One region of the Priestia sp. P5_B4 genome, then DNA from elsewhere that is predicted to be linked to it. Evidence: riboswitches for the same ligand, from Rfam matches in the RefSeq annotation. Region 1 holds a riboswitch; each other region holds the start of a gene.

Region 1 (4,277 bases):
TTTGAACAATACCCTCAAGCGCTAATGCTGTTAATAAAGCAAACACAATCGGTAAACTGTAAGGGATTAACAAACATACGATTACTATCGAGGCGATGACCCATATTCGCTTTTTCCACATACTCTACTATCCCCCAACTAGCTAAGCTATCTCTATATTTATTGATAAAGAAAGGAACCAGTGACTGCTTTTATGTAAGAATAAAATTTGGATATATTTATACCTGATGTTACATATTATAGGGTCAATTTCCATAATAATAAAGGAATTATTATGAAAAAAGCTACTTATTCTAATTTTTTGAATAGAATAAGTAGCTTTTTAATTTATAAATTAGCCGGCTCTCATGACCTCTGTACCTTTTTTAGGGTCAAATTTGCCTTCAGATTTAGACATCACAATTGCTGCTAGTGTGTTTCCTACTAAGTTAACAACCGTACGTGCCATATCCATGATTCTGTCTACTCCAGCAATGAAGGCTAATCCTTCTGCCGGAACGCCGATTGTTCCAAGAGTAGCCAGTAATACAACAAATGATGTTCCTGGCACCGCAGCCATTCCTTTAGATGTAACCATCAATACCAGAATGAGCGTCAGCTGTTGAACGATCGTTAAATCAATACCATACACCTGCGCTAAGAATAACGCTGCAATCGCTTGATAAAGAACGGAACCATCTAGGTTAAATGTATAACCAATTGGTACAACGAACGATACGATAGCTTTTGGACAGCCCATCTTTTCAAGTTTTTCCATAATTCGCGGAAGAACTGTCTCAGAGCTAGATGTACTGTATGCTAACAACAGTTCATCTTTCATATAGCGGAATAAGTGGAAAATGTTAATTCCTGCCCATTTCGCAATTCCTCCTAATACAACAAGTAGGAAGAAAATTAACGCTAAGTAAACTAAGATAACAAGCTTTCCTAATGAAAGGAGTGAATCTAAGCCGAATTTTGAAACTGTTACACCAATTAAAGCAAATACACCAATTGGCGCCACTTTCATTACAAGGTTTACCACGTGAAACATTGCGTGAGAAACGCCGTCGAAGAATTGTACAACTGGCTTTCCTCTTTCCCCAATTGCCGCTACTCCTAGTGCAAATAACACTGTAAAGAAGATAATTGCTAGCATGTCTCCTTCAACAATTGACTGGAAAAAGTTTGTCGGAACAATGTGTAAGAAAGTTTCAGCCACTGACTTTCCTTCTTGCTGTTCGGATGTTTCAACGTATTGTGAAATATCACTCTTCTGTGCTGAATGAATGTCTACACCTTGCCCAGGATGAAAAATATTAGCAACCAATACACCGATTACAATTGCAAAAGTCGTAATAATTTCAAAATAGAGAATGGTTTTAACGCCGAGCTTTCCGACCTGTTTGCCGCTCCCTGCTCCTGCAACTCCAACGACTAAGCTTGAGATAACAATTGGAATAACAATCATCTTAATTAATCTTAAAAATAGGTCTCCTAGCGGCTGTAGGTATGTTACTACACGCGGATCGTTAAACCAAATTACCCCTACAAGAACACCGAGGATTAATCCGGTAAAAATCTGCGTAGCCAAACCAAAACGAATTTTTTTCATAGATGTACCTCCCCAAAGATGTATGACATTTGTATATACTTTTCTGAAAAAACAAAAAAAGACTATTCTTAAGAAAGAACAGCCTTTTACTTACGCTATTTTGGGCTCTTTCTCTCAATAAAGCAAACGGGGTTAACTGTCGGATTCGGAATTGAGAGTTTCCTACCTTTTGTAAGGATTCACCCCTAGGCAGCTTTACTGCCGATAATGATTCCCCCGCTCTATACGATTAAGCTTATTATTCAGTTTTTATAAAATTAAAACGATCTATACGTTGTCATACGTTTTTTACAGTCAATAAAACTAAACAGAAGTCTTACTTTTACTTAACTTTATACTGCACAAATATTAATTTACTATTTTTCGACACGTTTTGTCAATACCCATGTTTATAAAACGCTTTCAAAAGGCGATAATATATATTTATACAAAAAAGCTATTGCAATGTTGCAATAGCTTTTTCTTGCTCTTTGAGTCTCTATTAGAAGTTTAAGGGACTAAAGAACACGCATGTTTATTTTATAAAAATACAAAATATAGAATAGCTGCTAACACAATTCGATATAGTGCAAACGGTACTAATTTGATACGATTAATTAATTTCAGGAAAAAGCGAATAGACACCAGCGCAAAAATAAAGGCGCTGATAAAACCAGCAATAAAAAACGGTAGTGCATCTGATGTGAAATACTGCCAGTTTTTAACCAATGAAAGTCCACTTGCTCCTGCCATGATTGGCACTGCCATAATAAATGTAAAATCTGCCGCTGCCTTATGGCTCATTCCAAGAAGAACCCCTCCTGAAATCGTTGAGCCTGAACGAGAAAAACCTGGCCAAAGAGCAATACATTGAAACAGTCCTATACCCAGTGCTTGTCCATAAGACATTTGGTCCACCGTCTCTACACGCGGACGTTTAGGTCCAAACAAATCTGCTAGAATCATTAATACAGCTCCGACTACTAAGCCAATTAGCACCGTATTTAAAGAAAACAAATGTTCATCAATGTAATCATCAAACAAAAGACCTAACACTCCTGCGGGTAACAGACCAACAATTACTTGCATTAAATTCAAGCGATTTGTCGGTCCAATTGGAGCGGCTGGCTTTTTTCCCAATCCTAATAAATTAATGAAACGATCTTTAAAAATAACTACTACTGCTAAGATCGACCCTAGCTGAATAACAATTTTAAATGTATTAGCTACGGGAGATGAAAATAATTCTTTTGAATTTAACCACAGGTCATCCACAATAATCATATGCCCAGTTGACGAAACAGGAGCAAACTCTGTTAAACCTTCTACAATCCCTAAAATGATTGCTACAATAATTTCCCACATAAAGCTATATACCTTGCCTTTCTTTCAAATTAATAAGCTTATCGCTTCGTTTTCCATGCTCAACTATTTTCCTATTTTGACACTTGCTTTTTTATCATAATTGTTAAAACTATGAAATACAATGTGTATTTGCAAAAAGATAAGAATCTTTAATAATTTGTAATAAAAACCTTACATGCTATAACCAAAAAACAAGATATCAGCTTTTATTTGTTTTAAAAAGCAGTCGCTATGTTCGGTATAAAATCCAGGCCCTTAGCTAAAAATGAATCATCTAGACTATTTTTCTTTAGTGTGAAAAAATGACTAAATGATTATGTTTTTTCCATCCCCTTTACTGTCATCTATCATTTTAATCAACTAGTGCTTGCTTATACGACATATCCCCTAAGTAATTTGAAACTTTTTTCTCTCTTTTCTCGTATATAGTAGTATCTTTTTTAGGAGGCTTTTTACTATGAATGGAAATGTACGTACAATGAAATGGGTCACTGCTGGGTATGAAGCCTTGCTGGGAATTCCTTTAATTGGCGCGGGGATTGTTATGGGCTTTAGTTATACTCCTCTTTTTATTGGATTTATTCTTCATGCTATCACACTCATTTTAGCTAATAGACGAGGGTTATCTGCGTATGGAAACATACTAGGGATTGTTACTTCACTGGTTGCTTGGATTCCATTTTTAGGGTTTGTTATGCACATTATTACAGCTATTGTGATTGCAATCGATGCTGCTAGACAACGTTGATTGTCTAGCTTTTTTTATTTAAGGGTTGATTTTTTACCGAATGATGGTAAACTTAAGCCGTAAATTGAATAATTTGAATGTTATTTCTACTAGGGGTGTCTGATAGCTCAGACTGAGAGAAGAGTGCTATAAAACTCTTTAACCCTTTGAACCTGATTTGGGTTATACCAGCGGAGGGAAGTAGTCTTGAAAAGAATAGTATATGTTTATTCTTTTTTCGCCTATTCCATCGGGTTCTGTCTATCACAGAACCCGATTTTTTTATGGTTCGGTATAGCTACACTTTATGCGAAACCGGAGGAATATGTAATGTCAAAACAAAATGTATCAGTTTCTATGAAAAAGCCTTTTCCAAACAGTCACAAAGTATATGTCCAAGGATCCAGAGAAGATCTTAAAGTGCCTATGCGTGAAATCCATCAGTCTCCTACTACAGGATCTTTTGGGGAAGAAGAAAATAATCCCGTACGTGTATACGACACGAGTGGTGTTTATACAGATCCCTGTTATGAAATTAATTTACAAAAAGGATTACCGGCTCTGCGCGAAAAGTGGATTGCAGAACGAAACGATGTAGAAACATATCAAGGC
Region 2 (4,277 bases), on a different contig from region 1:
ATCACGCACTTGTACATCTTGCATGACAATCGCGCCAATTTTTATTTCCATTTCTTTATCTGCTTCACCAAGCGCTCCAGCAGCATTATCTAAAAATACTCGTCCTACTACAAAAAACATCATAAGCCCAATTAAAATAGAAGCAATTCCTTCAGCTTGGTGAAAAGGTGTAAACCGTGAAATGAAAACGGCTATTAACGCCAATACGCCTCCTCCAGTAGCTACCAGATCTTCCATAAAGACCAGCTTGGTTGCTGGCTTTGCTTTATTTAAATGAACAAAGCTTTGCGTAAAAACATTGACCTCTGCGGTATTCATTCCGACATCGTGCAAAATTTCTTTCATCGCCTTAAATAGGACAAACATCTCAAGTAACACCGAGATGCCAAGTACTGCAATATTTAAAATAAAGCCTGAAGACTTCGTGGGATGAAGAATGTGGTGATATCCTTCTTTAATCGTTTCAAACGCCATAATTCCTACTACAAGAACCGCTCCTAATAGAACGAGATTAACCAATCGGCCGAAACCATTTGGAAATCTTTTGGTCGGGGCTTTTTTACTTAATGCCGAACCTATAAAGACAAAAAACTGATTAGCTGCATCTCCTAAGCTGTGCATCGTTTCAGCAAACATTGCTACATTCCCTGTTAAAGCGAAAGCAATTCCTTTAATGATAGAGATAATGGTATTAACTACAGCGGCCATGATGGCCGATTTATTTCCCTTTCGCAACAATTTAATTAATTCACTCATACAATCCCTCCGTTTGCGCCTTTGATGAGATTCGATTACGGTTAGTGTATGTGAATTTAAAAATTAAAAACCTCCAACATACAAGTTGGAGGTTTTTAGTCATGTTTCATTATTTTTTAAAACGGTACGGTACAGTTGTAACAATTACATTTTTACGGTAAAGCAAATGTGCTTTTAACAGCAGACTGGACTGATTGTGAAGGATATTTTGCCAGCTTTTTTTCGTAATGAATTGCGGAATAACGACCGTAATAGCCATATTATTTTCCCGGGCTTTTTCCTCAGCCATATCGATGAATCGAAACAGCGGCCGCACTAAGCTGCGGTATTGAGAATGAAACGTAACAATACGAATATCAGGCTGCCACTTCTCCCACTTCTCTTCCATTCTCTTTTCGCTTTCTCGATCAAAGGCTACATGTACTGCAATAACGGTATCGCCAATCGTTCTTGCATAATTTAATGAATTTTCTACTACCTTTGTCATTCCTGCTACAGGAACAATGACCACACTTCCTTCAAGCTTTCCAATCTTTTCTCCTTGCTTAATGCGAAGCTGCTCTCCTACCGCTTCATAATGCGTATGAATGCGATGAAAAATATAGACAATAACCGGTAAGAAAATGAGCACGGACCATACTTGTGAAAACTTCGTTGTAAACAAAATAATTAGCACAGTTAAGGTAATGAGGGCACCAATTAAGTTAATGGTTAGCTTCCCTTGCCAGCCGGCCGGCTTTTCTCTAAGCCATTTGACAATCATGCCTGTTTGAGAAAGCGTAAATGGAATAAACACCCCGACTGCATAAAGAGGAATTAATTGTTCAGTCGCTCCTTTAAAAGCTACAATTAAGACAATAGAAGCAATTCCAAGGGTCACAATTCCATTTGAATAGCCTAGTCGATCGCCACGAATTTGAAACATTCTTGGCATGTATTTATCAGACGATAAGTTGACAGCCAGCAAAGGGAAAGCTGAAAAGCCCGTATTCGCCGCTAGCACTAGAATTAGAGCTGTTGTGCCTTGAATAAAATAATAAAATCCATTTCGTCCAAACACACTCGATGCAATTTGTGATACAACCGTTTCATCTGCTTTTGGAGAAATGCCAAGCCAATAAGCTAAAAACGTGATGCCAGAAAATAAAACGGCTAAAATACCGCCCATCAGCATTAATGTATGAACAGCATTTTTTGCACCTGGCTCTTTAAAGTTAGGCACTGCATTTGAAATAGCTTCTACACCTGTTAATGCTGAACAGCCTGACGAAAAAGCTTTTAATAATAAAAACAAACTAATACCTGGCACTACTGTACCGAGAGAGGGATGAAGCTCAGGTGAAACTTGACCTGTCGCTATTTTAAACAAGCCTACCGCTATTAACAAAATAAGAGCAATAACAAATAAATAAACCGGATAAGCTAATACAGAAGCGGATTCTGTTACACCACGTAAATTTAAGACGGTAATAAAAATCACCAGCAAACACGCAATTACTACATTGTAATGATGCAGCGTTGGAAAAGCCGAAGTTAAGGCATCCGTTCCTGCTGAAACGCTCACAGCAACTGTTAAAATATAATCCACCAACAGTGATCCTCCAGCTATAAGCCCAGGATTTTCTCCTAAATTGGTTTTCGAAACAATATAAGCTCCTCCGCCTTGCGGATACGCATAAATAATTTGACGATACGAAAGAATTAAAGCCGTCAGCAGAACCAATACCCCAAGCGCAATTGGAATCGAATACCAATAGGCAAGAACGCCGACTGTTGCAAGTACAATCAAAATTTGTTCTGTTCCATAAGCCACTGAAGATAAGGCATCTGATGATAAAATAGCCAGTGCTTTAAGCTTACTAAGCTTTTGATCGCCTAACTCTTTTGTTTTAAGCGGCTTTCCAATCAATAATCGTTTGAGAACTGAATAGTTCACGTAATTTCCCTCCGATGATTGCTTAGCTACTATTTACTGTTCATTGCTAAGCTCAGTTACAAGTTCACGAATAAGTGATATTACTCCTAAAAAATACCTTTTTATGTTAAAAAAGCGCACAAAAAAAACACTAAGGGTTCTCAGCGTTTTTACACAGCTTAAACCTYCTCTCCAAAACGCTKATGRGGTTAGCTGTCGGATTCGGGCYWTRAGAGTAGCCCTACCTTTAAAAAAGGATTCACCCCAAGTGACAATGCACAAATTTGGGTCCCCCACTTCTGACGAATTAAGCGATAACAGGTCAATATAATTTTCGGTTAAAGGGTATGATCGATAACATGTTTCTTTCATAACTATCCTTTGTTCTTAGATAATATACTCCCGTACAAATGGTTTGTAAAGCATTATTTTACGCAAACCATAAAATAGTGCTTAAGGCGCTTTTAACAGAAAAACAAAAGGTCTTCTGCCCGCTTACAGAAGACCTTTTTGCTTTAACTTTTTGCTTTTAAAACGGCTGCTAGCTTGTTTTTCGTTTGAGGACCATAAATGCCATCCACATCATAAGGAAGATACACAAGCTGAAAACGTCTGACTGCATCTTTCGTTTGAACTCCATATATTCCGTCTACTGAACCTACTTTAAAATTCACCGCGTTTAATGCTTTTTGAAGCTGTTTCACGGCTTCTCCAGAATCACCTTGTTTTAAAATTCCATTTGGAAGTGGATATTGTTCCGAAGGTGGAGTTGGTGACGGTGTTGGAGATGGGTTTGGTGAAGTCCCTGAAGGAATAACAATTGTTTTTCCAACCTGTAGTGTTAAAGGATCAGAAAGCCCTGTATTCGCTTCTTGAAGCGCTTGTACTGTTATGTTGTACTTCTGTGCAATACTGTAAAGCGTATCTCCTTGCTTGATCGTATACGTTTTTGTACCTGGTTCAGAAGGTGATGGATTCGGAGTTGGTGTTGGATTGGGGTTTGGAACTGCACGACGAGGTAAATTTAAATATACGGCAATTCCTTTTGCATACGATTCACCCATKCTTTTTAAAAAAGCTTCGTTTTGGAGAAGTGCTGCATCGGTGCGGTTATCAATAAAGGCTATTTCAGTTAGTACTGCGGGCATATTTGTTAAGCGAAGCACCGCATAATTGGCTGATTTTCGACCGCGATTCGGATGATTATACGACAGCAGCGTTGGCTGTACTTGGCCGTGGACAATTGATTGAAACGTTTTACTGGCATTGCTAGCGCTTCTATAAACATAATCTTCATATCCTGTTCCTCCCCCGGCATTTACGTGAATAGACATAAATACATCTGCTCCCCACGAATTAGCTTGAGAAGCGCGCTGAGATAACGATAAAAAAGTATCTGTGGTACGAGTGGTTTTAATCGTAAAGTCACTGTAGGTGCTATTTAAATAGCTTATTAAATATTGTTGAATTTTTAAAACTAAGTTTTTTTCATACAGTCCGTTCGCTCCAACTGCTCCTGCATCTGCCCCACCATGTCCTGCATCTAGATAGATTTTTTTCATATTACTTGTCCCTCCTTATTGTTAACATATGTATGAGGGCAAAA
Region 3 (4,277 bases), on a different contig from region 1:
CACGATATCTATCGACGTAATTGTCCGATTCTTCAGAAAAAAATCGAAAAATGTCCGCCTGCGGTTGGCAAAAAAGAGTTTGCTGGCTGTTTGCCCGCTTGTTCTATTACAAATGGTTTTGGTGGAGCCGGCGCATATTCAGACGGGAAATTTAATATCACCAGTGAATTTGGAGGTTGGATGACGGATTATCTATCTGAATCACAGGTGGTAGATTTAATTAAATATGTGGATGAAATTAATTTAAAACACGGAGCAACCGATACGATTACGGATCCGTTAACTGATAAAGTTCGTGAAATTGAAAAACGCGGATACGCAGCAGGATTAAAGCTATTGCGTGCCCAGGTGCGTCATTTAGGAACAGAGCAAAATTTGGAAATTTTAAAAAGCATTTATGAATACTTAAAAGAAAAAATTGATATGCAGTATAAAACGGAAGTAGCCGATTTAATAACAGAAAAAGAAGACGGTCAGCATATCGTGCGCGGTATCGAATTGAAGAATGGTGAAAGAATTACGGCTGATAAAGTGGTTGTTTCACCAGGTCGAGACGGCTCGAAGTGGATGAGCGACTTACTAAAAAAACGTCGTTTGAAAATGATTAACAATCAAGTGGACATTGGCGTTCGAGTCGAAACATCCAACGTTGTTATGGAAGAAATCAACAAGCACTTGTACGAAGGGAAATTCATTTACAATACGTCTGTAGGTACAAGAGTCAGAACGTTCTGCAGCAATCCTTCAGGACATGTGGTAGTAGAGAATCATTCAGGTATTATGTTAGCAAATGGACACGCATACAAAGATCCGAAGCTTGGAAGTCAAAATACGAACTTTGCGCTGCTTGTTTCTCATAAATTTTCGGATCCATTTGATCAGCCGAACGAATATGCGCACGAAGTATCAAGATTAGCTAATATGCTGTCAAACGGGGGCTTAGTTGTTCAAAAGTATGGAGATATTTTAAAGGGCCGTCGTTCAACAGCGACTCGAATTAAAGAAGGCTTTTTAGAACCAACGTTAAAAGAAGCTGTACCTGGTGACTTGGGCTTAGTGCTTCCTTATAATACGATGAAAAGCTTAATTGAAATGACAGAAGCACTGGATCATGTAACGCCTGGGTTAGCATCTGAACATACGCTATTTTACGGTGTGGAAGCGAAATTTTACTCCGCCCGTCCGAAGTTAAACGATAAGTTTGAAACTGAAATTTCTGGTTTATACGTGGGAGGAGACGGAGCTGGTATTACGCGAGGGCTCGCGCAGGCAAGTGCGTGCGGTGTGTGGGTAGCGCGTGACATTGTTGAAAAATTAAAGAATCGCAAAGCAAGTTCTGAACCTGTTACTGTATAAAAAAAGAGGCCGTCACGGCCTCTTTTTTTTATGTGTTAAATAACGAGAGCGACTAAGTAAAAAGTAAAGAACTTGTACCGCTCCAACTCCGATAGTTTTATATGATAATTACCCGCTCTTTTTTAAAAAGTATGACGGAATCCATCCTTCTATCGTGAACAGAATTAAATACAATAAGGCGAATTGATAAGGTCCATTTCTTTGCATCAATAAATTCAGTGGAATTTTAGGGAGGGTATATCAAGCAATACAAGGATAAAATCAACAGTTGAAAAGAGTTATTTTTTGATGAGTAAAATATTTATGAAAGCAATAAAGTACACGGATATTAGAATAATTATTCAAATTTATGAATGGGAGTTAATGAGAATAAAGTTCACTTTACAAACTATTTTTTGAATTAATTTTTTATCCATTAGATTGTAAGTCTTGTTAAATAAGTATTTGTGGTTTGTTGAAATATGATGTAAAAATTTTAAAATATAACAATTATCAACTTTTTATGATAAAATCATGCATTATTTTTGAATAAAAACTTGACAGAAACATATAAAATGAATTTTAATTAAAGTAACAATTATTATCATGCAAAAATATTAAAGAAAATTATTTGCTTAATCTCTTTTGTTTTATAAGAGAACGGGGGACCCATATTTGTGCGTAATGTACTTGGGGTGAATCTTGAATGAATCAAGTAGGGTAACTCACGTACCCGAATCCGACAGCTAACTCCGTAAGCATTCAGTGAGGGAATAACAGGTCTATGACACCATGATATTCTCATGGTTTTTTGTATAGCTAAAAATATTCCTAAACTATTAATCTGAAAATTTTTAATATATTGTATATTTTGAGTGTTATCGTTCTCAATGCATGGTAAAATAAGTATAGTAGTTAGAATCATTCTAATATAATTTATTTACGGGAGGTAAATCTATGAAGCTATCGACAAAGATCATTATCGCGCTAATTGCTGGTGCTATTGTAGGAGTGTTAATTAACGCTTTTGCTCCAAGTGCTTTTGCTCCGCTGGACAAGTACTTGTTTACACCGCTTGGCCAAATTTTCTTAAGCTTAATTAAAATGCTTGTTGTACCAATTGTGTTTTTCTCTATCACGTTAGGTGTAGCAGGTTTAGGAGATCCTAAAAAACTAGGAAGAATCGGGGCTAAAACAGTTTCGTACTTCCTAGTGACAACAACCGTTGCTATTGTAATTGGTTTATTATTAGCATTTGTTATTAAACCAGGAACATTTGGATCTTTTGATACAAAAAACGCTTCTTTTGAAGCCGAAAAAGCACCGCCAGTTGGAGAAACATTCTTAAATATGATTCCAGTCAATCCAATTCAAGCGATGGCTGAAGGGAATATGCTTCAACTTATCGTTTTCTCTATCTTTATCGGTTTTGGTATAACGATGCTTGGAAGTAAAACAAAAGGGCTTTACAATTTACTTGAGCAAGGCAATGAATTGATGATGTACCTTGTGAATCTAGTGATGAAGTTTGCTCCTTACGGAACATTTGGGCTTCTTGCAACAGCGGTCGGAAGTCAAGGCTGGCAGGCAATTAAAGCGATGGGGCTGTACATGATTGTAGTCGTGCTCGCACTGTTTATCCATTCAATCGTAACATATGGGGGATCAGTCGCTCTTATGGCCAGACGTAACCCAATTGAATTCTTTAAAGGTTTTGCTCCTGCGATGACAGTTGGATTCAGTACATCAAGCAGTAATGCAACGCTTCCGATTTCAATGAATGTGGCTCAAAAAAATCTTCGTGTCCCGGAGTCCATCAGCAGTTTTGTTCAGCCGTTAGGTGCTACCATTAACATGGATGGAACGGCAATTATGCAAGGTGTAGCGACTATTTTTATTGCACAAGTATACGGCGTTGACCTGTCGCTGGGTGCTCTTGTGACGGTTGTATTGACAGCAGTGCTTGCTAGTATTGGTACAGCAGGTGTGCCTGGAGTTGGTCTCATTATGCTAGCAATGGTATTGAGTTCGGTTGGTCTGCCTGTAGCAGGTATCGGATTGATTATTGGAATTGATCGCTTGCTTGACATGCTTCGTACATCTGTAAATATTACGGGAGACGCTGCGTGTGCCGTTATTGTGGCTGAGTCAGAAGCAAAGCGTATAGATAAATCTGTAACGCAATCAGCTTAATAAGCGTAAAAGCTCTAGCTATATGCTAGGGCTTTTTTTATTGGCAAGAAACTCTTCGTTTCAGCATACAGTTTAATAAGAGTGTATGTTTGAAAGGAGAGTGCGGAAATGAATAAAACTCATGTAATAAAGCCGCTGCTCGACGACGACTACCCAGTTATTTCATATGGAAAAGGAATTTATTTGTACGACCAAGATGGAAAAAGGTACATAGATGCTTCGTCGGGGGCAGTTACAGCAAGTATTGGACACGGCGTAAAAGAAATTATTGATGCGATGACCGATCAGGCACAGAAAGTTGCGTTTGTATATCGGTCGCAGTTTACAAGTGATCCAACAGAAGCCTTAGCTAAGAAACTATGTGAATTAAGCAGCAATCATTTCCAGTGGAGCTTTTTTGTTAACAGCGGGACAGAAGCGACTGAAACGGCTATGAAAACGGCAATTCAGCATTTTCAAGAGCAAGGAAAGCCAACCAAAACAAAGGTTTTGTCACGCTGGATGAGCTATCACGGTATTACAATAGGAGCTCTGTCTATGTCAGGGCACGTTGGAAGACGAAAACGCTTCTCGTCTTTGCTTGAAGATTATCCTTCGGTTTCGCCTCCTTATTGCTATCGGTGTCCATTTCATCAAACCTATCCATCTTGTAATCTTGCTTGTGCACGCGAATTGGAAACAGTTATCAAACGAACCGGCCCTGAACATATTGCTGCTTTTATTACAGAGCCCATTGTAGGAGCAGCCGG

What was found. Region 1 has a riboswitch for cyclic di-AMP ahead of AC1DRF_RS03035 (cation:dicarboxylate symporter family transporter). Riboswitches for the same ligand answer to the same signal wherever they lie in the genome.
Region 2: linked by a shared signal. The riboswitch ahead of AC1DRF_RS12680 (APC family permease) and the one ahead of AC1DRF_RS03035 (cation:dicarboxylate symporter family transporter) in region 1 are both predicted to bind cyclic di-AMP.
Region 3: linked by a shared signal. The riboswitch ahead of AC1DRF_RS09920 (dicarboxylate/amino acid:cation symporter) and the one ahead of AC1DRF_RS03035 (cation:dicarboxylate symporter family transporter) in region 1 are both predicted to bind cyclic di-AMP.

The regions. Positions count from the first base shown of each region.
Region 1 covers NZ_JBFULJ010000011.1:16,937-21,213, reverse strand. The annotation lists gene ytvI (sporulation integral membrane protein YtvI) at 1-121, opposite strand, end outside; gene AC1DRF_RS03035 (cation:dicarboxylate symporter family transporter) at 335-1,594, opposite strand; cyclic di-AMP (ydaO/yuaA leader) riboswitch at 1,701-1,840, opposite strand; gene AC1DRF_RS03030 (undecaprenyl-diphosphate phosphatase) at 2,114-2,938, opposite strand; gene AC1DRF_RS03025 (hypothetical protein) at 3,396-3,686, shown strand; TPP riboswitch at 3,768-3,882, shown strand; gene thiC (phosphomethylpyrimidine synthase ThiC) at 3,996-4,277, shown strand, end outside.
Region 2 covers NZ_JBFULJ010000134.1:208-4,484, forward strand. The annotation lists partial or broken gene AC1DRF_RS12675 (cation diffusion facilitator family transporter) at 1-756, opposite strand, end outside; gene AC1DRF_RS12680 (APC family permease) at 866-2,692, opposite strand; cyclic di-AMP (ydaO/yuaA leader) riboswitch at 2,855-2,995, opposite strand; gene AC1DRF_RS12685 (N-acetylmuramoyl-L-alanine amidase) at 3,187-4,233, opposite strand.
Region 3 covers NZ_JBFULJ010000077.1:111-4,387, reverse strand. The annotation lists gene AC1DRF_RS09925 (NAD(P)/FAD-dependent oxidoreductase) at 1-1,356, shown strand, start outside; cyclic di-AMP (ydaO/yuaA leader) riboswitch at 1,958-2,112, shown strand; gene AC1DRF_RS09920 (dicarboxylate/amino acid:cation symporter) at 2,293-3,528, shown strand; partial or broken gene AC1DRF_RS09915 (aminotransferase class III-fold pyridoxal phosphate-dependent enzyme) at 3,637-4,277, shown strand, end outside.